DNA from 2 places in the Psychrobacillus sp. FSL K6-1267 genome. Region 2 is predicted to be linked to the other one. Evidence: predicted binding sites of a transcription regulator. Region 2 holds the regulator's gene; the other holds the start of a gene.
The links. The regulator CtsR, encoded in region 2, represses protease genes until heat stress. The targets are predictions, from matches to a motif close to ATGGTCAATAAAGGTCAAACA.

Region 1: the regulator CtsR is predicted to act here: its motif matches at 4,454-4,474, upstream of MHB55_RS05685 (ATP-dependent Clp protease ATP-binding subunit).

Annotation. Positions count from the first base shown of each region.
Region 1 is NZ_JBBOOR010000001.1:1,159,090-1,171,167, forward strand. Features, by position in the region: gene MHB55_RS05655 (DUF3231 family protein) at 1-399, opposite strand, end outside; gene MHB55_RS05660 (DegV family protein) at 518-1,369, opposite strand; gene MHB55_RS05665 (Cof-type HAD-IIB family hydrolase) at 1,398-2,207, opposite strand; gene MHB55_RS05670 (prolyl oligopeptidase family serine peptidase) at 2,342-3,100, shown strand; gene MHB55_RS05675 (metal-sulfur cluster assembly factor) at 3,150-3,458, shown strand; gene MHB55_RS05680 (Crp/Fnr family transcriptional regulator) at 3,662-4,354, opposite strand; gene MHB55_RS05685 (ATP-dependent Clp protease ATP-binding subunit) at 4,497-6,623, shown strand; gene MHB55_RS05690 (DUF2929 family protein) at 6,678-6,866, opposite strand; gene MHB55_RS05695 (beta-ketoacyl-ACP synthase III) at 7,033-7,968, shown strand; gene fabF (beta-ketoacyl-ACP synthase II) at 7,995-9,233, shown strand; gene MHB55_RS05705 (ABC transporter ATP-binding protein) at 9,842-10,855, shown strand; gene MHB55_RS05710 (ATP-binding cassette domain-containing protein) at 10,852-11,799, shown strand; gene opp4B (oligopeptide ABC transporter permease) at 11,801-12,078, shown strand, end outside.
Region 2 is NZ_JBBOOR010000001.1:4,025,680-4,037,757, reverse strand. Features, by position in the region: gene MHB55_RS20765 (GntR family transcriptional regulator) at 1-237, shown strand, start outside; gene MHB55_RS20760 (ATP-binding cassette domain-containing protein) at 234-962, shown strand; gene MHB55_RS20755 (ABC transporter ATP-binding protein) at 1,062-1,985, shown strand; gene MHB55_RS20750 (ABC transporter permease) at 1,963-2,862, shown strand; gene rsgA (ribosome small subunit-dependent GTPase A) at 3,244-4,251, shown strand; gene MHB55_RS20740 (GNAT family N-acetyltransferase) at 4,263-4,721, shown strand; gene MHB55_RS20735 (CtsR family transcriptional regulator) at 4,888-5,361, shown strand; gene MHB55_RS20730 (UvrB/UvrC motif-containing protein) at 5,377-5,919, shown strand; gene MHB55_RS20725 (protein arginine kinase) at 5,909-7,006, shown strand; gene MHB55_RS20720 (AAA family ATPase) at 7,003-9,453, shown strand; gene radA (DNA repair protein RadA) at 9,649-11,019, shown strand; gene MHB55_RS20710 (PIN/TRAM domain-containing protein) at 11,252-12,078, shown strand, end outside.

The DNA.
Region 1 (12,078 bases), 2.9 Mb from region 2:
ATACATCATGCCGATGTCTTCTCTTGTGGAAATACCCATTGCTTTACTGCATGCTACCAAACCAGCAGCGCCATCAATAGCTAAAGCGGCAGCAATTTCAGGATCATTGAATCTAGCACCTGTAGGGATGTCCTCTAAATTTGCTACTGGTCGTTCAGGTGGAGCAGGAGGTAGTCCAATCCCATTTTCTTTCAAAATCTTTTCTAATTGTTTATTTTCTTCTTTCATGTCTTCAACAGAGTCTTCAATGATTTTCTTTAATTCGGTATCTCCAGTGTGGTTATAAAAAGTTTGGTGAGCTGCGATTAAACCTTGGTTTGTTGTTAGATTGGTCCAAATAGCAAACACTTCACCACAATGTAAAGGCTGTTCTTTTTGATTTCCAGATAAAATACCCATTATTTCACTCCATTTCAGCAAATGTCGACATAAGTCCAACTTATTATGTGCTAAGAGGTGTAAAATATCCTTACAAATAAAAAAGACAAATCTATTAATAGAAATGTCTTTTAAACTTTTAAGCTTCTTTATTTAAAAAGAACACAGAGATTGCTCCAGGTCCAGTATGTGCTCCGATAGTTGACCCTATCAGATGAATCTCTACATCTTCTGGTTGAAAGCGTTCTTGTATCATTTGTTTGAGCTCATTAGCTCTTTCTTCTACTTCGGCATGGCTAATGGCAACTACTTGACCTGCAAGATTTCCGCCACGTTCCTCGATTAATTCAATAATACGTTTCATCACTTTTTTTGTACCGCGTATTTTCTCGATTGGTACAAGTTTGCCATCTTCTACATGAAGAATTGGTTTAATATTTAAAAGTCCACCAATAAAAGCACTTGCTTTCGATACTCGACCACCACGTGCCAAATAATCTAAGTCATCTACCGTAAACAAATGCTCCATATTCTTAGCATTTCTTCTAATTTTATCTTCTATAGATGCTAAATCAAGACCTTCTTCTTTTAATTTAACTGCTTCCTTCACAAGAAGACCATATCCAAGTGAAGCACATTTGGAGTCGATTATCGTTAGTTTTAAATCGGGATAGGTTTCTAATAGTTGTTCCTTCATCATGACAGCCGTAGAGTATGTGCCAGATAGTTCAGAAGAGAAAGCTATGTATAGTCCCTCATCGCCTGATTTAGCTAACTCCTCAAAAATTCGAAGGAAGTGCTCTGGAGAAGCCTGAGAGGTTTTAGGCTGTTCACCTCTACGAATAGCCGCATACACCTCTGTAGATTCTATATCATTAATATCTTCATATTCTTTATTACCAACATGAACACGAAGAGGTGCTAGTTCAACTTGGCTTAACTCAAAAAATGACTTAGGCAAATCACAAGCACTGTCAGCAAATAATTTCATTTTAACCCTCCTAAAAATTGTGAATTTGTTAATTCAATTTTAATCTTTCTTTTAAGAACTCTGCAATACCATCTTCATTATTTGTGGAAGTAATTTCATTGGCTATGTTTTGAAGCGGTGAAATCGCATTTCCCATAGCTACTCCAACTCCAGCATATTCAATCATTTCAAGATCGTTGTCTTCATCTCCGAATGCAATAATTCTATCCTTAGGGATATTCAAATATTTAGAAACATGGTCTAAGCCTACAGCTTTATTTAAGCCATGCCTAACAATTTCAATAACATCCCATGGCGCACCCCATCTTCGATGGTCAATAACCTCTGCATGTACATCCCGTAAATGCTTCCTTACCAGGTCTACAGAATTTTCGTCAGCATGTATGAGAAGACTAGTAGGATCAGCTTTAAGAAAGGTACGTAAATCTCCAGTTGTTATTTGTGGATTTCCCAGTGCAAAGGCAGATAACATTTGTTCATCATGATAATGTAAGTATACGTCATCTAGAACTTCAGCGAGCATATTTTTTATAGAATAGCTCTGAACAGCTTCTACAACTTCTTTTACTACGTTTAGGCTTATCGGTTTGTGTATCATATCCCATGAACGATTATTTGGGTGATGAACAAAGGCACCGTTAAAATTAACTATTGGTGTAGTCAAGCCAAGCTCTCTATAGTACATTTCACTAGATCGAAAAGGTCTGCCTGTTGCAATCATAACTTCATGACCTTCACTCTTAGCTTTTAATAATGTAGTTTTAGTGTTTTCCGATATTACTTTTTCGTCTGTTAACAAAGTACCATCTAAATCTAATACAATTAAGTGACGTTCCATGAGAAAATTCCCCCTCTATTCTATATAAAGTTTATCTTGTTCCAAAGACAACGTCAAAATGTAGAATGTTGCGATTTTGTAAAAAAAGATTTGCTTTGTTAAAATAGTAATAATACAAATGAGGGGTGACTTAAATGATTACTAATTTAGAAAATTGGGGAGAAATTCCTGTCTTACATATATTTAATGATAACTTTGATAAAAATGCACCAGTAGTTTTTTTCCTACATGGATTTGAAAGTGGAAAAGAACATAATCTTCATTATGCGTACCAGTTAGTTAGTAAAGGCTGTAGAGTGATTATGCCCGACGCTCATTTACATGGAGATCGCGATATGAAGTTAGACCAAGTAGAAATAAGCCTTAGATTTTGGGAAATAGTTTTAACTTCCATAGAAGAGCTTGGTAAACTAAAGCAGGAACTAAGTACTCGTGGTTATGATAATGGACAAAAAATTGGGGTTGCTGGAACCTCTATGGGGGGCATAACTACTCTTGGGTGTTTAACTGCGTATCCTTGGATAGATACAGCAGCAATTATGATGGGTACTCCAGGATATGTAGAGTTAGCAAAAGCTCAAATTGAATTAATAGAAAAAAGAGGCTTTAAAGTTCCATTGAATGAAGAAGAAAAAAGAAAAATGTTTGAAACGCTGTCTGTATTTGATGCATCTAACCAAATAGAAAAGTTAGCAAACAAGCCGCTATTTTTCTGGCACGGTTCGAAGGACGAAGTAGTACCTTTTGCACCAACCTCGAAATTTGTTGATGATTTGATTGTAAAATACGGTGAGTCTCAGATTGAATTTATGAAGGAAAAAAATTCTGGCCATGCTGTTTCCAGAAAAGGTATGCTACGAGCTACAGAATGGCTAGCAAACTGTTTGGCATAAAAGCTACTTCTTTGTTATGATGAATGAAAGAAGTAAGGAGGTTATCAGTATGGATCAAGATATGAAAGATAGTATGATGTCTGCACTTGAGAATGTTATTGACCCAGAGCTGGGCGTTGATATTGTCAATTTAGGCTTAGTATATGATGTAGATTTAACAGATGAAGGACAGGCTACAGTTACGATGACGCTAACTTCTATTGGTTGCCCAATGGGACCGATGATTGTCGATCAAGTAAAAACTGCGCTTGGAGAATTACCAGAAGTAAAAGAAACCGAGGTTAACATTGTTTGGAATCCGCCATGGTCAAAAGACAATATGTCTCGTTACGCTAAAATTGCATTAGGTATTAGATAAAAAACATTCCGTCCATATGTGGGCGGAATGTTTTTTATTTGCTTGGATATTAAATTTTAGTTGCGGGATTAATACACAAACTGTTATTGAAGCATTAGGTGGCGAATTAGCGGGAGAGGGAGACACATAAAACATCACAAACGGAGCATAGTATCGCTTCCTCCGCGAAAATCATCCACCTAGAGTCAAATCAAAAAATAAAACTAATCTATTCTACAAACACATAGAGGACAGCTCTCGCATTGGTTTTCTCTTTTTAATAATTCTATATCGTGAATGGTAATAACTCCTTTTTGAAAAGAAACAATACCTTCATTCTTCAAATCATTTAGCATACGATTGACTACTTCTCTACTCATAGCACATAGATTAGCTATTTCCTGATTAGTTAGCTGAAAATTTATTTTAATACTATCATCAGGGAGTTTTTCCCCATAAGTATTAGCCAGACGTATTAAAGTTGAAAATAGTGCTCCTTTTTTTCCATGAAGCATTAAATCTCGAAATCTTGTCTGATTTTTTAAGTATACGAGTTGTATATATTTTGTCCATTCTACCATTAGCTCTGTAGAACTCACGAGAAAACTTTCAAATTTATTCTTAGGAAGCATCAATAGCTGAGTGGTCTCTAATGTATGGGCAGAAAAACTATGATGCGCATTATCTGCAAAAACACCAGATTCTCCTATACAGTTGTCTGGACCTACAATTCTCAGAGTCAGTAGTTTGCCGCCTTCTGTATCTTTATTTATAGCAATAGATCCGCTAATCACAAGATAAATCTCTTCTGCTAGCTCACCTTCAACATAAACGGAGCGATCTTTTTCCAATTTTATAATAGAGCCATATTGTTTAAATAATAAGCCTATATTCGGGGATACTAAACTATTATCCACCCCATCACCGCCTTTACTAATACCTTTAAATAATAGCATAATTTCATAAAAATTAAGCTAATTTCTTTACAAAATATGCTAATAAGCTATATAGTTATATTAGTCAATAAAGGTCAAACTTTTGTGAAACGGAGCTGTTAATATGCAAATGAACCAACAAGATCAAAAAAGTCCTTTAGAAACGTACGGTCGTAATTTAGTAAACGCTGTAAAGGACGGAAAGATGGATCCAGTGATCGGTAGAGATCAGGAAATAAGAAATGTAATACGAATTTTATCAAGAAAAACAAAAAATAATCCTGTTCTCATCGGCGAGCCAGGAGTGGGGAAAACAGCTATAGTCGAAGGACTTGCCCAACGTATTGTAAAAAAAGACGTTCCTGAAGGATTAAAGGATAAAGAGATTTTTGAATTGGATATGAGCTCATTAATTGCAGGTGCAAAATATCGTGGTGAATTTGAGGAACGCCTTCAAGCGGTTTTAAAACAGATTAAAGAAAGTGAAGGTAAAATTATTTTATTTATTGATGAAATTCACACTATTGTTGGAGCGGGCAAAACGGATGGAGCAATGGACGCCGGGAATATGCTGAAGCCAATGCTTGCTCGAGGGGAGCTTCATTGTATTGGAGCTACTACTTTAGATGAATATCGTATGTATATTGAAAAAGATCCAGCATTAGAGCGTCGTTTTCAGCAAGTATTGGTGAGAGAACCTTCTGTGGAGGATACTGTTTCCATTCTGCGTGGATTAAAGGAAAGATTTGAATTGCATCATGGTGTTCGCATTCATGACCGGGCAATCGTGGCGGCTTCACAGCTTTCAAACCGCTATATTACAGAACGCTTTCTACCAGACAAAGCGATTGACTTAATAGATGAAGCTTGTGCAATGATTCGAACAGAAATAGATTCTATGCCTCAGGAGCTGGACGAAGTAACGAGAAGAATGATGCAACTCCAAATTGAAGAACAAGCTTTGATGAAGGAAAAGGATGCAGCAAGCAAAAAAAGATTAGAACAACTCCGTAATGAATTAGAAGAGTTAGAGAAATCTTCAGCTGATATGCGTCAAAAATGGGAAACAGAAAAGGAATCAATTCAAGTAGTCCAACAAAAAAGAGAAAAGCTAGACCGTTATCGCCGAGAACTTGAGGAAGCTGAAAATAATTACGACTTAAATAAAGCTGCGGAGCTACGTCATGGAAAAATACCACCTTTAGAAAAAGAGTTGCAAGTTTATGAGGATGAAATAAATAGCGATTATGATTCACGCTTACTACGTGAAGAGGTGACCGCCGATGAAATAGCACATATTATTTCTAGGTGGACCGGGATACCTGTTACTAAGCTTGTAGAAGGAGAAAGAGAAAAACTACTTCGATTAAAAGAGACTTTAGGAGAACGTGTAGTTGGCCAGGAGCAAGCAGTTCAATTAGTGACAGAGGCTGTTTGGCGAGCACGAGCAGGCATAAAAGATCCTAACAAACCTATAGGCTCATTTCTATTTTTAGGACCGACAGGAGTAGGTAAAACAGAGCTAGCTAAATCTTTGGCAGCTAACCTGTTTGACTCTGAAGAGCATTTCATCCGAATAGACATGTCTGAATACATGGAAAAGCATAGCGTTTCCCGATTGGTTGGGGCACCTCCAGGATATATCGGATATGAGGAGGGCGGTCAGCTAACAGAGGCTGTTCGAAGAAACCCATACTCTGTAGTATTATTGGACGAAATCGAGAAGGCTCATCCGGACGTAGCGAATATTTTATTGCAGTTAATGGATGACGGTCGAATTACGGATAGCCAAGGTCGCATTGTCAACTTTACAAACACTGTAGTGATTCTGACATCTAATATAGGCTCGCAATACTTATCTAACACAACTGGAGAAGTGTCTGAAACAGACGAGGAACTTGTCATGTCAGCACTTCGTGCACACTTCAAGCCCGAACTGTTAAATCGGATGGACGATATTATTATGTTCCATTCATTAACGACTCATCATTTTGAAATGATTGCAAAAAAGTATGTAAAACAATTGCAGGATCGTTTATTAGAACAGGAAGTTACTTTGAAAGTCGAGGAAAATGTCTATGCATGGATAGTTGAGGAAGGAACGGATGCAGCTTATGGTGCAAGACCATTAAGAAGATTTATACAACGACATCTTGAAACTGCTGTAGCGAAAATGCTAATTGGAGGAAATGTGGTTCCTGGTAGTAACATTGTGGCAGTAGTGGAAGATGGTCAGCTAGTAGTTAAATAAACAGTCACTATACTATATCCAATAAAAAAACTCCCTATCAAAAGGGAGTTTTTTTTAATGGTGTTCAGCAGCTACAGGCTCGTCCGGAATAACTTTAGTAATTAGGATAATTATGATGGCTGCTGGAATAGTCATATATAAACCATGATAAAAGTTAAAATCAACGCCATTAACAGAGCTTACTACATAATTTAACATGGTAACCAAGATAAATGACCAGATAACTGTCATAATATAATGCATAAAATTTTCACCTCAAAAATGAATTTATCTATAAGTATCATAACACATGGCGGTTCTATACAAAAGAATTATTCTTACAATCGAACAACTATGTTGAAAAATGTTCATATATTCGTTATTATTAATACCAGGTACTAATAATAGATTATAAGAAAAGAGGAATTCCATGAATGCAGGAATTATAGGGTTAGGAACTTATGCACCTGAGAAAGTCTTAACGAATCAAGATCTTGAAAAAAGAATGGATACTTCAGATGAATGGATCAAAACAATGACTGGTATAGAGGAGCGAAGAATAGCTGCTCCAGAAGAAGAAAGTTCACATATGGCTGTAAAGGCTGCTCAAGAAGCAATAGAGGATGCAGGGATTTCTCCAGAACAAATAGGGCTTATTTTGGTAGCGACAGTTACTCCAGATCGTCCTTTTCCTAGTGTAGCTACAATGATTCAGGAGCAATTAGGAGCAACGAATGCTGCTGCAATGGATATATCTGCAGCATGTGCAGGATTTATGTATGGGATAGTTACAGCCAAGCAATTTATAGAGTCCAAAACTTATTCTCATATTTTAGTAGTGGGAGTAGAGAAACTTTCTAAAATTACAAACTGGGAAGACCGCAACACTGCAGTACTTTTTGGAGACGGAGCTGGTGCTGTAGTAATTGGAGAAGTATCTGAAGGCAGAGGTATTTTATCATTTGAGCTTGGAGCGAATGGTAGTGGAGGTAAATATTTATTGCAGGATGGACCTTACATTACAATGAATGGTAGAGAGGTATTTAAATTCGCAGTACGACAAATGGGTGAGTCTGCACTTAATGTTATAGAGAAGGCTGGCCTTCAAAAGGGAGACATAGATTTGTTAATCCCACATCAAGCGAATATTCGTATTATGGAAGCATCGAGAGAAAGACTAGAATTACCAAAAGAGAAAATGGCTAAAACTATTCATAAATATGGTAATACTTCATCGTCCTCTATACCATTGGCTTTAAAAGAAGAAGTAAAAAGTGGAAAAGTAAAAGATGATGATGTTATCGTGATGGTAGGTTTTGGTGGCGGTTTAACTTGGGGAGCAATAGCTCTAAAATGGGGAAAATAAACTAAAATTCGAGGGGACGAAAATATATGAAAAAACGCAGGGTTGTAGTAACAGGACTTGGAGCTGTTACACCGCTAGGTAATGATGTGGAAACTACTTGGGCTGGCATTAAAGCAGGTAAATCAGGGGTTGGAATGCTGACAAGACTTGACGCATCATTGTTTCCAGCAAAGGTTGCTGCAGAAGTAAAAGACTTTGATATAGAAAAGTACATTGAAAAGAAAGATGCACGTAAAATGGATCGCTTTACTCATTACGCTTTAGCTGCTTCGATTATGGCAGTGGAGGATGCGAATTTGACTATTACCGAGGAGCTCGGTCTACGAACAGGAGTATGGATTGGTTCAGGTATCGGTGGAATGGAGACATACGAAAATCAGTTCCGAGTATTTTTAGAAAAAGGAACTAGACGAGTTAGCCCGTTCTTTGTACCAATGATGATTCCAGATATGGCTGCTGGTCAGGTATCTATTCACTTTGGAGCGAAGGCTATTAACTCATGTACAGTAACAGCCTGTGCATCAGGTACTAACTCTATCGGTGATGCTTTTAAAGTAATCGAGCGAGGCGACGCGGATGTCATGATTACTGGGGGAGCAGAGTCCCCTATTACTCATATGTCGGTAGCTGGCTTCTGTTCTAATACTGCACTTTCTTTAAATACAGACCCTCAAACTGCATCTAAACCATTTGATGCTAATAGAGATGGATTTGTCATTGGCGAAGGTGCAGGAATAATAATACTCGAGGAGTATGAACATGCAGTAGCTCGTGGAGCAAAAATATATGCAGAAATTATTGGTTATGGATCTACTGGAGATGCGCATCATATAACTGCTCCAGCCCCAGAAGGAGAAGGAGCAGCTAGAGCAATGAAGCAAGCTTTAGATGACGCGGGAGTTTCTCCTGAACAAATTAATTATATTAATGCACATGGAACAAGCACACCTTACAATGATCAGTTTGAAACAATGGCAGTAAAAACAGTTTTTGGTGAACATGCATATAACTTGGCAATGAGTTCAACAAAGTCCATGACAGGTCACTTGTTAGGAGCTGCAGGAGGAGTAGAAGCTATTTTCAGCGTACTGGCTCTTCACGAAGGCATCTTGCCACCTACAACTAATCTAGAAACACCAGATCCTTTGTGTGATTTGGATTATGTACCAAACGTTGCAAGAAAAGAAGATATTGACTACGCATTGAGCAATTCCTTAGGGTTTGGCGGTCATAATGCTAGTATATTATTTAAAAAAATGAAATAAGTAAAGAAATGCATGTTACCTAATCAAGGGTTTCATAGTATAGATAAAAGGATTGGAAATCAATTGGATTTCCAATCCTTTTATTTTGGTTCGTTTTAATCTCTTGGATGGTCCACGCATTAAACGTATGCCGAAGACAAATTGAAAAAATGTTATCGTAATTCCTACAGTACCTTCCATTAAACAACATTATTCGATTGGATTGGAATTCTTGATAATTCCTGCAGAAATATGTCGAAGACAATTTCCAATTTCTTCAGATGGTTTAATGTCTGAATCCTTGTTTATAAACAAGGATTTTTTTTAGTTTAATGGAATAAATAGTAATAAAATGATAATAATGATTTAAAAATGATATTAATTTAAAAAATAAAAATACATATTTTCCAAAAATTATATATATTAAATCCTTATTACTTCTTAATTTTTAATAAAATCTATTTGTTTTTAATATACTAGATTAAATAATTATATAAAAAATATTATTGCACTCGTAATCATACTGTAATAGACTTTACAAATAAAGAATCGAATAAACAGAAAAGTTCAAAAAGTCAAATAAATGAAATGAGAAATAAAATAGTATTGATTGTGAAAGGAGAATTACTTTGAACAATTCAAAACAGCTATTAACCATTAACGATTTACATACAGGATTTAGAATCAAAGATACATATTATGATGCCGTTGATGGAGTTTCAATTTCTTTAAAGAAAAATGAAATCCTTGCGATAGTGGGGGAATCAGGTTGTGGTAAATCTACTTTAGCTACATCCATTGTTGGGCTACATGATCACAACAAAACTAGAGTAGAAGGAGAAATTATATATAACGGTGTCAACTTAGCCAAACTGAATGATGAAAAGTTTAATGCTGTACGAGGGGAAGAAATAGGGATGATCTTTCAAGATCCTTTATCAGCACTCAATCCTTTAATGAGGGTTGGCGAACAAATTGAAGAGAGTCTAGTCTACCACACGAAGCTAAGTAAAGCGCAAAGAAGTGCAAGAGTAATAGAATTACTAAATCAGGTGGGAATAACTAATCCTCAAAGAACAGTAAAACAATTTCCACACCAGCTTTCTGGAGGGATGAGACAAAGGGTAATTATAGCAATAGCAATTGCATGTAAACCTAAGGTAATCATAGCCGATGAGCCAACAACCGCTTTAGATGTAACAATTCAAGCGCAAATTCTCGATTTACTTATGGATCTTCAAAGGGAGACAGGGGCAGGAATAATTCTTATTACTCATGACTTAGGAGTTGTTGCAGAAGTTGCTGATAGAGTGGCCGTTATGTATGCGGGGCAAATAATCGAGGAAGCACCAGTAACGGAACTATTTTCAAATCCCTTACATCCTTATACTCGTTCATTATTTAATTCAATTCCACAAATAAATAGTGAGACTGAAAAACTGGAAGTGATTAAAGGCATGGTACCTACTCTCATGAACCTTCCTAGAGAAGGATGTAGATTTTCAGGACGCATACCTTGGATCTCAGAAAATGCTCATGAAAAGCAACCAGCCCTTCATGAGGTTTCCCCAGGACACTTGGTAAGATGTACTTGTTGGCAACACTTCCATTTTGAAGGTGAAGAGGGAGGCTATGCTCAATGAGCTTTATGCAAATTAATGACCTTCATGTACATTATCCAATACGAGGAGGATTTTTCAACACAATTATAGATCGAGTACATGCTGTCGATGGGATAAATATGGAGATTGAAAAAGGAAAAACATATGGCCTTGTAGGAGAATCAGGGTGTGGAAAATCCACTACTGGTAAGTCGATAATAGGTCTTGAGAAAATAACTTCAGGAAGTATTATTTATGAGGGAAAAGATGTAACAAATAAACAACGAAATAAATCTTCTTCTTACAACCGTGATATTCAAATGATATTTCAAGATGTTCACTCTAGTTTGAATCCTCGAAAAAGAGTAAGGGATATTATTGCGGAACCAATTCGTAATTTCTTAAATCTAACTCCAGAAGAAGAGAATAGAAGGATCAATGAATTGCTGGCAATTGTAGGAATGAGTGAAGATGCAAAGCTTAAATATCCTCATGAATTCTCAGGAGGACAAAAGCAAAGAATAGGGATTGCTCGAGCAATCGCATGTGATCCAAAGCTAATTATTTGTGATGAGCCTGTTTCAGCTCTTGACCTATCCGTGCAGGCCCAAGTCTTAAATTTTTTAAAGGAAATTCAGCAAGAATATGGCTTAAGTTACCTTTTTATATCGCATGACCTTGGGGTTGTTAAACATATGTGTGACCATATTTCCATCATGTATAAAGGAAGATTTGTTGAATCAGGTACACGAAATGATATTTATACTAATCCACAGCATATATATACTAAACGCTTGTTGTCATCAATTCCTGATATCAATCCTATAGGAAGAGAAGATCGAAAAGTGCAAAGGATGCAGGTGGAATCTGATTATATGACCAATCATAAAATCTATTATGACGAAACTGGAAAAGTGTTTGATTTGATGAAGCTGTCTGATTCCCATTATGTAGCAATGAATGCTAATACGAAGGGAGGCAGTTAATATGTGGAAAACGATTGTTCGCCGAGTATTGATAATGATTCCACAACTAATTGCTTTAAGTTTATTGATTTTCATTATGGCGAAATTTATGCCAGGGGATCCTTTCACTGGAATGATTAGTCCTGAAACTGACCCTAACAGATTAGACGAGTTGAGAGAACTAGCAGGTTTAAATGACCCCTGGTATGAGCAATATGCCCGATGGATGGTTAATGCAGTCCAAGGAGATTTTGGCAAAAGTTATACTTACAAGGTTCAAGTTTCAGCTCTAATAGGTGA
Region 2 (12,078 bases):
GTTAATGCCAATACAATGCAACGTGTCTATAAGGAGTTGGAGTTGTTGCACCTAACAGAGACCAAACGAGGGCAGGGGACGTTCGTGACTGAGGATATGCAAAGATTAGAAGAGCTAAGAGAAGAAATGAAGCAGACGCTAGTAACTACATTTCTTCATCAAATGGAGTCATTTGGATTTACAGAAGAGGAGATTATTGTCCAATTATCCTCCCGTAAAAGAGGTGAGTTGAATTGATTGATATAAATGGGTTAACTAAGAGGTATGGAGGCAAAATAGCGGTAAATGATGTAACAATTTCTTTTGCTAAAGGTAAAATAATTGGTTTAGTCGGTGAAAATGGAAGTGGGAAATCTACACTTTTAAAGCTGATGGCAGGGGTATTGCTTACTAAAAGTGGGTCCATTCAAATTGATGGAGAGCCTGTGTCATATCTCGTAGCTAAAAAAATAGCATATTTACCAGACGCGGATGACGTTTTTCCATATTTCACAGTGAAACAGCTATTTCGATTCTATGATTCTCAGTTCGATGATTTTAGTTATGATAAGGCTTGTATCGTAGCTGATTTTTTACAGCTAGATATACATGCCCCTTTAAAAAAATTATCAAAGGGAAATCGAGGGCGAGCAAAAATTGCCGCTACACTAGGGAGAGAGGTAGATTATTATCTGCTAGATGAGCCTCTTTCTGGCTTAGACCCAATGGTAAGACAGTCTATAATAAGAGGGTTTATACAGTTTATAGATATAGAGACACAGTCTATAATTTTATCTACTCACGAGCTGAAGGATATGGAACCAATTTTAGATGAAATTGTCGTGATGCGTGAGGGCTCGGTTATTGCTCATGAGTTGGTCGAAGATATAAGAGAATCACAAAGAAAAGATATTACGTCTTGGATGACCAACTTATTCCAAGAACAAAGAGAGAACGAGTTAGAAGCAGCAAAGTCGTATTAAATTTCCAAGAAAAATATAAATGGAATTTTATAGAACTTATTTAGTTTATAGACGTATACCTTAATAAGAACAAAATTATTGATAAGGAAGGTGAATTAAATGGAGAGAAAACCAATAGTAAGACTACAAAATCTTACTAAAGTAATCGGGAAAAAGAAAATTATTGATGATCTTACATTAGATTTATATCCTGGACAAATAACAGGATTTTTAGGGCCGAATGGAGCTGGGAAAACAACCACTATTCGAATGATGACAGGTCTTATGGAGCCGACATCAGGAGAGGTATTTATAGAGGGGAAGCCTATTTCAGAGAATTTTGAGGAGTCCATGAGCAAGGTCGGGGTGATTGTAGAAAACCCTGAAATGTATAAATATATGAGTGGGTATAAGAATTTAGTTCATTTTGCACGAATGAATAAGAATATAACCAAGGAACGCATTGACGAAGTGATTGCTCAGGTAGGACTTCAAAAGCGTATTAACGAAAAGGTATCTACTTATTCTCTAGGAATGAGACAGCGTCTAGGTTTAGCGCAGGCTATCTTACATAAGCCTAAATTTCTCATTTTAGATGAGCCTACCAATGGACTAGATCCTGCAGGTATTCGTGAATTTCGTATGTATTTAAGAAAAATAGCAGTAGAGCAAGGTGTGTCTATCTTTGTTTCAAGTCATCTGCTCGCTGAGATAGAGTTAATGTGCGATAGAATTGCAGTGATTCAAAATGGGAAGCTCTTATCTATTAAAGAGGTAAATGAACAGCAAAAATCTCATTATTACATTGAAGCATCAAATCAAGAAAAGGTAGTAGATTTCTTTAATTATAAGGAAATCACCTTTGAGTCTTTAGGAACTGGCTATGTAATCCCTCTAAACAAAGAAGAAGTTCCTGCTTTTGTTGCAGAAATGATTACAAATGATTTACAAATCTATTCCGTAACACCACATAGAAAAACATTAGAAGATCAATTCTTAGAAATTACAGGAGGTGGGCAAATTGCTGAATCTCGTACGAAATGAGTGGTTAAAGCTTTGGACTAAAAAATCAACATGGGTAATGACTATATTGCTCGTGTTGTTAATGCTTGCTTCGGCTGGTCTTGTAAAATGGGTCTATTCAATAGATATTTCACAGAGTAGTGAAGGAGAAACTATTACTGTAGAAGAGATGACTGCCATTTCTGAGGGTCCTGAACTAACTAAATATAGAACTGATAATAATTTGTCTCCTATCGTTGATGATAGTGCACAAGGGTTTATCAGCGGTCTTCCAAATATGATGTCCGTTGTCACATTATTTACGGTAGTAGTGGCTGGTGGAATAGTAGCTTCTGAATTTTCCCAAGGAACAATTAAAATGTTACTAACGAGACCAATGAAGCGATGGAAAATTCTAACGTCTAAACTAATCACAGTTGGTCTATTTGCAATTATGATGTCGATAGTTCTTCTTGTTTCGGGAATAATCTTTGGATACATTTTCTTTGATAATATTCCAGGTACGCAGTTAGAGCTAGTCGATGGCAAGGTAGTGGAGGTTTCGTACTGGGGCAGATTATTGCTTTTAACTGCTCTGTCTTTAGTAAATGTATTTGTAATTGGATCCTTAGCTTTTATGATTGGCTCAGTGTTCCGCTCTAGCTCATTAGCAATTGGAATATCTATTTTCCTAATGTTTGCAGGAGTACAAGTAACTCAAATTCTTGCAATGCTGGACTTTGAATTTCCGAAATACATTATATTTGCCAATACAAATTTAAGTCAATTTATCGGAACAAATACACCGCTAATAGAAAGCATGACCTTAAGTTTTTCTATTATAATAATTGTCGTGTATCTGTTAATATTCCTAGTAACAAGCTACTGGTCATTTACAAAACGTGATGTAACGGCGTAATTGCCTATTGCATATTTCAAAAACTTGTAGTATTCTGAATTTAACTTAAGGAAAGGAGTGAGGCATTATGGCTATTGTATATAACACAAAACGAATCAGTAAGTTCATGATGTCCCACTCTGTAATTTTCTAAATGTAGGCTGAATAGGTATTGGTTTGATTGTAAACAGACAATCGAGCTTATTTCTCCATACTTTTTGAAATTTCTTTACTAATGATCGGGAAACCATGATTGCTGATTCGTGCAATCATGGTTTTTTTGTTGCCCAGTATTTCGCCGAATAAAAAATGGCGATTAAAATATTTTTAGGGAAAATTAGGAGGAAATTTAAATTGAATTTAATCGAAAAGTATGGATGGAATAGTAAATGGGAAGAAAAGATGACGAGCAAAGGATTAGTAGGCCGAGTTTTACTCGAGCATAAACATTTATATCGAGTAGTCACAAATGATGGAGAGTGGCTATGCTCCCTTTCAGGTAAGTTTAAATTTGACAACAATCGAGAAGCTTTTCCGGCAGTAGGAGATTGGGTTGTTTTAGAGCAAATGCCAGGAGAAGAGAAAGGGATTATTCAACAGGTTTTACCGAGACAATCGCAATTCTCAAGAAAAGTGGCTGGTACAACTATGGAAATTCAATTGGTTGCAGTGAATGTAGATTATGTGTTTTTAGTGATGTCACTCAACCAAGACTTCAATGTTAGAAGGTTAGAGCGTTACTTACTCTCAGCTTGGGATTCGGGGGCGACACCAGTAGTTGTTCTAACGAAAAAAGATGCTTGTGAGCAATTGGATTATTATATCAATGAAGTCGAATCTATTGCATTTGGCGTCGAAATCTTTGCTGTTTCTAGTGTTACAGGAGAAGGAATAGAAGACTTGGCCGCTCTTCTTGGCGAAGGGAAGACAGGTGCATTACTTGGCTCTTCAGGTGTAGGTAAATCCTCCTTGATAAATGCTCTATCAGGAGAAGAAGTGATGGCGGTTAGTGACATTCGAGAGGATGATAGTAAGGGGCGTCACACAACAACTCATAGAGAGCTTTCTTTGTTACCTGGAGGAGGGCTATTGATAGATACACCAGGGATGAGAGAATTTCAGCTATGGGATTCAAGCGAGGGGATTAGCAACAGCTTCCAAGATATAGAAGAGCTTGCAATGCAGTGTCGATTTAGAGACTGTCAGCATAAACAAGAGCCTGGCTGTACGATTCAGGAGGCTATTCGTTCTGGTGTGCTAAAAGAGGATCGTTATAGGAGCTATGTAAAATTATTACGTGAACTAGCCCATATGGAACGTAAAAACGACTTGGCTGCACAAAAAACAGAGCGAGATAAATGGAAGCAATTATCTAAAGCCCAAAAAAACAATAAAAAAAGAAAAGTTTAACGAGGTACTCAATGATTTTATTACTTGATCATCACAATCAATCTGTAGCAGAAGAAATGCTTGAAGTACAGCTTCCGGCTTATCGAAAGGAAGCGGAGATTATCGGTTTTGATGGCATTCCGCAGCTTAAGGAAACTACAGAGGATATTAAAGCTTCTAAAGAAATTTATATAGGAAAGTATGAAAAGGAACAACTGCTTGGTTTTATTTCATATGAAATTAATGGAGATGAAATGGATATCTGTAGGCTAATTGTCCACCCTAATCATTTCAGGAAGGGAATAGCTACTGAGCTGTTAAAATACGTATTGGACCTCGCTCCTAATAGTGTAAGTGTTATAGTAACTACTGGTGCAAAAAATAAACCGGCGCTTACTTTGTACGAAAGACACAACTTTTCCAAAATAAAGGACATTGAAGTAGAGCCTAATTTTTTTATTACACAACTCAAATACAATTCACAAATATAAGAATATAAGTTTCCATTTTGATACAACCTAAAACTACTGACAATAAATGTTGGTAGTTTTTTTGTTGTTTTTATGTTAGGCATATCAATTGCACATACAAAAATTTCGCTATATAATATAGTCAAATATAGTCAAAGTCAGTTTTAATGAGAAGAGGTGAGAGAAGATGAGAAATATATCTGACATTATTGAAGGTTATTTGAAGTCAATTATCGAAGAAGAAAGTAGAGGGCAGATTGAAATAAAGAGAAGTGAAATCGCTGAAAAATTTCACTGTGTCCCCTCGCAAATAAATTATGTTATAAACACTCGATTTACACAGGACCGTGGTTATTTGGTGGAAAGTAAGCGAGGTGGTGGTGGGTATATTCGAATCCTCCGCGTTCGGGCCCATACAAAAGCTGAATTGATTGAGCATATAATACAAAGTCTGGAAGCCGGGGCGTCTGAGTCCGCGACAGAAGATATTGTATTTAGATTATTGGATGAAGAAGTGATAACTAAGCGAGAAGCAAAAATTATTTTAGCAGCCTTAGCCAGAACGACTTTAGCCATCCCACTGCCTGCAAGAGACGATCTAAGAGCACGAATACTTTGTGCGATGCTATTAACGTTAAAATATGAAAAAAGTGAAAAATGAACGGGGTGTTGAAAAGTGATTTGTGAAAATTGTAAGCAAAGACCGGCCAAAGTGACGGTTACACAGGTGCATAACGGAGAACACTTTGAACGACATTATTGTGAGGTTTGTGCAAATAGCCTACACCCGTTTTATGTTGAATATAAACAAGACCCATTATCTCTCCATCAGCTTCTATCTAATTGGTTTAACCACGCGGATCAGCAGATGGTTCAACAAAAACAACAGAAAACACTTGAATGTAATGAATGTGGCTGGTCTATTGAGAGGTTCTTAGAGGAAGGTAAGTTTGGATGCGCTTCTTGTTATGAAAGCTTTCGTCCTCATTTACCCCAAGTTTTAAAACGTCTGCATAATGGCAATACGACACATATTGGAAAAGCACCAGGGGTACTTGGTGAAAAAATAGCTTTAAAGAAAAGAATTGAAGCAATACGTACACAAATGAAGGATGCTGTCGAGCATGAACAATTTGAGGATGCCGCTAAGCTGAGAGATGAAGTAAAAGAACTAGAAAAACAGCTTGTCGAAGGAGGTGGCGACCACTATGTCGGTTGATAACTTTTTAGATAATTCCAGATCTAGTTGGATGGAAGGGGAAGGAGAGCATTCTGACATTGTGATGAGCACAAGGATCCGATTGGCTAGAAATCTGAATGGATTTCGCTTCCCTCTTGCATTTACAGAGGACGAAGCGCATAAAATTGACCAATCTGTTTCAGCCACTTTGTTGGATGCTGCTGATGAAGCATTGCAAATGAAATTTTCCTCCATTCAGATAAAAGATGTATCTGAGCTCGGACGCCAAGTGTTAGTAGAAAAGCATTTGATCAGTCCCAAATTGGCAAATTCTCCGGATACAGGCTCCGTCCTTTTATCGGAGGATGAATCTGTTAGTCTCATGGTAAATGAAGAGGACCATATTAGGATCCAGTGCCTTTTTCCAGGCCTCCAAATTGAAGAGGCTTATAAACGGGCAGATAATATAGATAGCTTATTGGAAAAAGAATTACCTTACGCATTCGATGAACAGTTTGGATATTTAACAAGTTGCCCTACTAATACGGGCACTGGACTTAGGGCATCAGTTATGATGCATTTACCTGCATTAACGAAAACAAAACAAATGAATCGAATAGTAACCATTATTTCTCGACTTGGAATGGTTGTAAGAGGGATATATGGAGAGGGTAGTGAAGCGCTCGGCAATGTTTATCAGGTATCAAATCAAACGACACTTGGTAAGACTGAGGAGGATATACTAGCTGATCTTCAAAGCATTACGGAACAAATTATTCAAAAAGAAAGAGAAGCACGAGATGCACTATTAAAGCATTCTCCCAATACACTAGAGGATCGTCTTTATCGTTCGTTAGGAACCTTATCCTATGCTCGTCTTATGACAACGGAGGAGGCAGCAAGATGCCTATCCGATGTACGCTTAGGGATAGATATTGGACTTATTCAAGATGTGGATATGTCTATCTTAAATGAATGTATGGTTTTTATGCAGCCAGGATTTTTACAAAAGTATGCTGGTACAACTTTAAATGCTTCGGAGCGTGATATGTTTCGAGCTAAGCTGTTAAGGGAACGTTTGCAAAAAGGAGAAAAAGAGAAAACAAAAGGAGAGGAACCTGCATGATGTTTAATCGATTTACGCAAAGATCGCAAAAAGTTTTACAATTAGCTCAAGAAGAGGCTATTCGCTTAAAGCATGAATCTATAGGAACAGAACATATATTACTTGGACTTATTCGTGAGGGAAGTGGTATTGCGGCAAAAGCTTTAGAAGCAATTGAAGTAGATCCAAAAGTAATAGAAGCAGGTATTGAGGAGCTAGTTGGAACTGGGGCAGAGGAAGTCGGCCCTATTGTTCACTATACGCCTCGCGCTAAGAAAGTGATTGAACTTTCAGTGGATGAGTCTAGAAAGCTTGGTCATTCTTATATTGGAACAGAGCATTTACTTCTCGCGTTAATCCGTGAAGGAGAAGGTGTAGCTGCAAGAGTGTTAAACAATGCAGGTGTAAGCTTAAACAAAGCGCGCCAGCAGGTGCTTCAATTATTGGGAAGCTCCGATCAATCCCATAGTAACAGCAATTCCAATGGGGTCGCTCCAGCTAGCACTCCAACGTTAGACGGATTAGCAAGGGATTTAACTCAAATTGCAAGAGAAGGTACGCTAGATCCAGTCATCGGCCGTAGCAAGGAAATTACACGCGTTATAGAAATTTTGGCTCGTCGTACGAAAAACAATCCAGTTCTTATAGGAGAACCAGGTGTTGGTAAAACTGCAATTGCAGAAGGTCTTGCTCAACAAATTGTTCAAAATGAGGTACCGGAAATATTAAGAGATAAACGTGTTATGACTTTAGACATGGGTACGGTTGTTGCTGGTACTAAATATCGTGGAGAATTCGAAGACCGCTTGAAAAAAGTAATGGATGAAATTCGCCAAGCGGGGAATGTCATTCTATTCATCGACGAACTTCATACATTAATCGGTGCTGGTGGAGCAGAAGGTGCAATCGATGCCTCTAATATTTTGAAGCCTGCTCTGGCTCGTGGAGAAATACAATGTATCGGTGCCACTACGTTAGATGAGTATCGCAAATATATTGAAAAAGATGCTGCACTGGAACGTCGCTTCCAGCCGATTCAAGTTGACGAGCCTTCTGCTGAAGAAGCGGTACAAATTATCTATGGATTACGTGACCGCTATGAAGCACATCACCGAGTGAAAATTACAGATGAGGCAGTAGAAGCAGCCGTTAAAATGTCAGACCGTTACATTTCAGACCGTTTCTTGCCTGATAAAGCGATAGACTTAATAGATGAGGCTGGTTCTAAGGTACGACTTCGTTCCTATACAACTCCTCCTAATTTAAAAGAATTAGAAGCTAAATTAGAAGCTGTTCGTTCTGAGAAAAATGCAGCTGTTCAAAGCCAGGAATTTGAAAAAGCAGCATCTTTCCGTGATAAAGAACAGAAGATAAAAGATAAATTAGAAACAATGAAAAACACTTGGAAAGAAAAACAAGGCAAAGAAGAATCAGAAGTTACTGTAGAGGATATTGCTGCTGTTGTCTCTATGTGGACGGGAATCCCTGTTTCCAAGCTTGCTCAAACAGAATCTGAGAAATTATTAAAACTAGAAGACAAATTACATGAACGAGTTATTGGTCAAAAAGAAGCTGTAGATGCTATTTCTCGTGCGATCCGTCGTGCTCGCGCAGGGCTAAAAGATCCTAAGCGTCCAATCGGTTCGTTTATCTTCTTAGGTCCTACTGGAGTAGGTAAAACAGAACTAGCTCGCGCATTGGCAGAGGTAATGTTCGGGGACGAGGATGCAATGATTCGAGTAGACATGTCTGAGTACATGGAAAAACACTCTACTTCTCGTTTAGTAGGTTCACCTCCTGGATATGTAGGTTTCGATGATGGTGGTCAATTAACTGAAAAAGTTCGTCGCAAGCCGTATTCGGTTATCCTTTTAGATGAAATCGAAAAAGCACATCCAGATGTCTTCAACATCCTTCTACAAGTATTAGAAGATGGTCGTTTAACAGATTCTAAAGGACGTACGGTAGACTTCCGTAATACAGTAGTAATTATGACGTCAAATGTTGGTGCGGACGCACTTAAATACAATAAGCATGTAGGATTTAATCTACAAGAGGCTGGGAAAACGGATTACAAAGATATGAAAGGTAAAATGCTTGAAGAATTGAAAAAAGCATTCCGCCCAGAATTCTTAAACCGTTTGGATGAAATGATTGTGTTCCACTCATTAGAAAAAGAACACTTAAAACAAATAGTGACGTTAATGACAGAACAGCTAGCGAAGCGTCTAAAAGAACAAGGAATAGAGCTAGTGCTTACGGAAGCTGCCCAAGACAAAATTACTACCGAAGGTTACGATCCAACATACGGAGCACGTCCGTTACGCCGTGCACTACAAAAACATGTGGAGGATCGCCTTTCAGAGGAATTGTTGAAAGGGGAAGTTTTAACTGGTCAGCGTGTAGTATTTGATGTAGAAAATGACGAATTTGTTGTTCGTACAACAGAACCTGTCACAGAAAGTTAATAATATAGGCATTCCGAGATTACCGGAATGCCTTTTTTACAGGTTAAGAAAGTTTATAGTTTTTTGTAAAGCGCTTATCTAGCTCCAGCGCCTAGCCCCTTGAGGTCAAATGGAAAAAAGCTGCTCCTAAGCTTTTCTCCATTTGCTTGTCGTGGCAGACATAGGCGCTTGTGCTTTTCTTAATAGGAGGTTCATATGGCTAAAAAGAAAACAAAATTTATGTGTAACTCTTGCGGTTACGAGGCTGCTAAATGGATGGGGAGATGTCCGGGGTGTGGAGAATGGAACACCATGGTGGAAGAGGTAGAGGTAGTTTCTAAGGGACCTAGACATTCTTTTCAGCATTCGTCTGGAGTCACTCAAAAAGCAACCCCAATCATATCGATTGAAACAGTCGAGGAACCACGTGTACAAACTGATTTAGTAGAATTGAATCGTGTATTAGGTGGAGGAATTGTGCCAGGCTCCCTAGTTTTAATCGGGGGAGATCCAGGTATAGGTAAATCAACGCTTCTTTTACAAGTTTCTGCCCTTCTTGCGAATAAAGGAGAAAGAGTACTCTATATATCAGGAGAAGAATCAATCCGCCAGACAAAACTCCGAGCGGAACGTCTAGGAGTCACTTCAAATGAACTTTATATTTATTCGGAAACCAATTTAGAATTGATCAATGGAACGATTGATCAAGTAAGCCCACGGTTTGTAATAGTGGATTCTATCCAAACGGTTCATCATCCAGAGGTAACAAGTGCCCCAGGAAGTGTATCCCAAGTGCGTGAAAGTACAGCTGAGCTAATGCGGATTGCGAAGACTAAAAATATTGCCATCTTCTTGGTGGGACATGTAACTAAGGAAGGGCAAATTGCTGGTCCAAGAATACTCGAGCATATGGTAGATACTGTTTTATACTTTGAGGGAGAACGTCATCATAATCATCGCATATTGCGATCACAAAAAAATAGATTTGGTTCTACCAATGAGATTGCTATTTTTGAGATGGTGCAACAGGGTTTAAGGGAAGTACTGAACCCATCTGAATTATTTTTACAGGAGCGTTCTCATGGAGCGGCTGGATCTGCCATTGTTGCCTCAATGGAAGGGACAAGACCGATTTTAGTAGAGATTCAAGCGCTTGTGACACAATCGAGCTTTAATTATCCAAAAAGGATGGCCACGGGGATTGATCAAAATCGAATTTCTTTATTAATGGCCGTGCTAGAAAAGCGCATGGGACTGCTACTTCAAACACAGGATGCGTACATAAAAGTTGCTGGTGGAGTAAAATTAGACGAACCTGCCATCGATTTAGCCGTCCTAGTAAGTATCGTATCTAGTTTTAGAGATACGGGTGCTGCTCCAACCGACTGTTTTATAGGTGAGGTAGGATTAACAGGAGAAGTAAGAAGAGTATCTAGGATTGAACAAAGAGTGCAAGAGGCAGCTAAGCTAGGCTTTAAACGAGCAATTATCCCTGCATCTAATATGGGGGGCTGGGATTATCCGAAGGGTCTGCAGGTTATTGGAGTAGACTCTGTAAACCAGGTGATGAAAGAAGCCTTTTCATAAAAAGAAATAAGATGCTGTAACGTATTCAAGTCTAACTCTTGTTTTAACTGGGTGTACTCATAGATTTAAAAGTAACAGATAGGTAATCCTTTGCTTTGGTTGTACACGTTAGAGTGTCAATCTGACATTTTCATGTTAGTTTAGCGGGCAAGGGATAACCTTCTTCCTTGCGACTTATTAGACGTATAGGGAAAACAGGAAGTATAATAAAATTTAAATGGAGGTGGAAAATTTGTTAAAGTGGATTATCCAAATTGCTTTTGTATTGATAGGTGGAACATTAGGGTTGCTATTCTTACCGCACTTATATGAACTAATCAATTTATCCGACAACCCTTTGATTAATAATTTATATGTTTCCGTAATAATCGGAGCAATCATGCTGTATGTGGCTGCCCTATTTTTAACAGATTACTTAATACATTTTATCAAATGGATGGAAGAAAGGCTTTTAAAGGCCCCAATCGGAGATTTGTTATTTGGGACACTAGGGATGGTAATCGGGTTAGTGGTAGCTTTCTTCCTTGGCTCGGCTGTATCAACTATTGAGCTACCAGTCATTCGTTCGGTTGCCCCTGTTCTCTTAACCATTATTTTAGGATATCTAGGTTTCCAGGTAGGATACAAAAAGAGAGACGAATTGCTACATGTGTTCACCCCGTCCTCTAAACTACCTTCTTTGAAGAAAAAAACAGCTGAGGAGGAAGCCAAGGAACTTCCGTTGGGTACCTATAAGCTGCTAGACACGAGTGTCATTATTGATGGAAGAATAGCAGATATATCGGAAACGGGCTTTATGGAAGGTGTGCTAGTAGTTCCTCAATTTGTTTTAACGGAGCTTCAGCATATCGCAGATTCTTCTGATACGTTAAAAAGAACAAGAGGACGAAGAGGTCTAGATGTTTTAAACAAATTGAAGGATGAAAGAAGCACTGCGGTTTTAATAGTGGAGGAAGACTTTGATGATGTTCAAGAGGTCGACTTAAAGCTAATGCGTCTAGCCAAAAAAATGGGTGGCGTAGTAGTAACCAATGATTTTAATCTAAACAAAGTATGTGA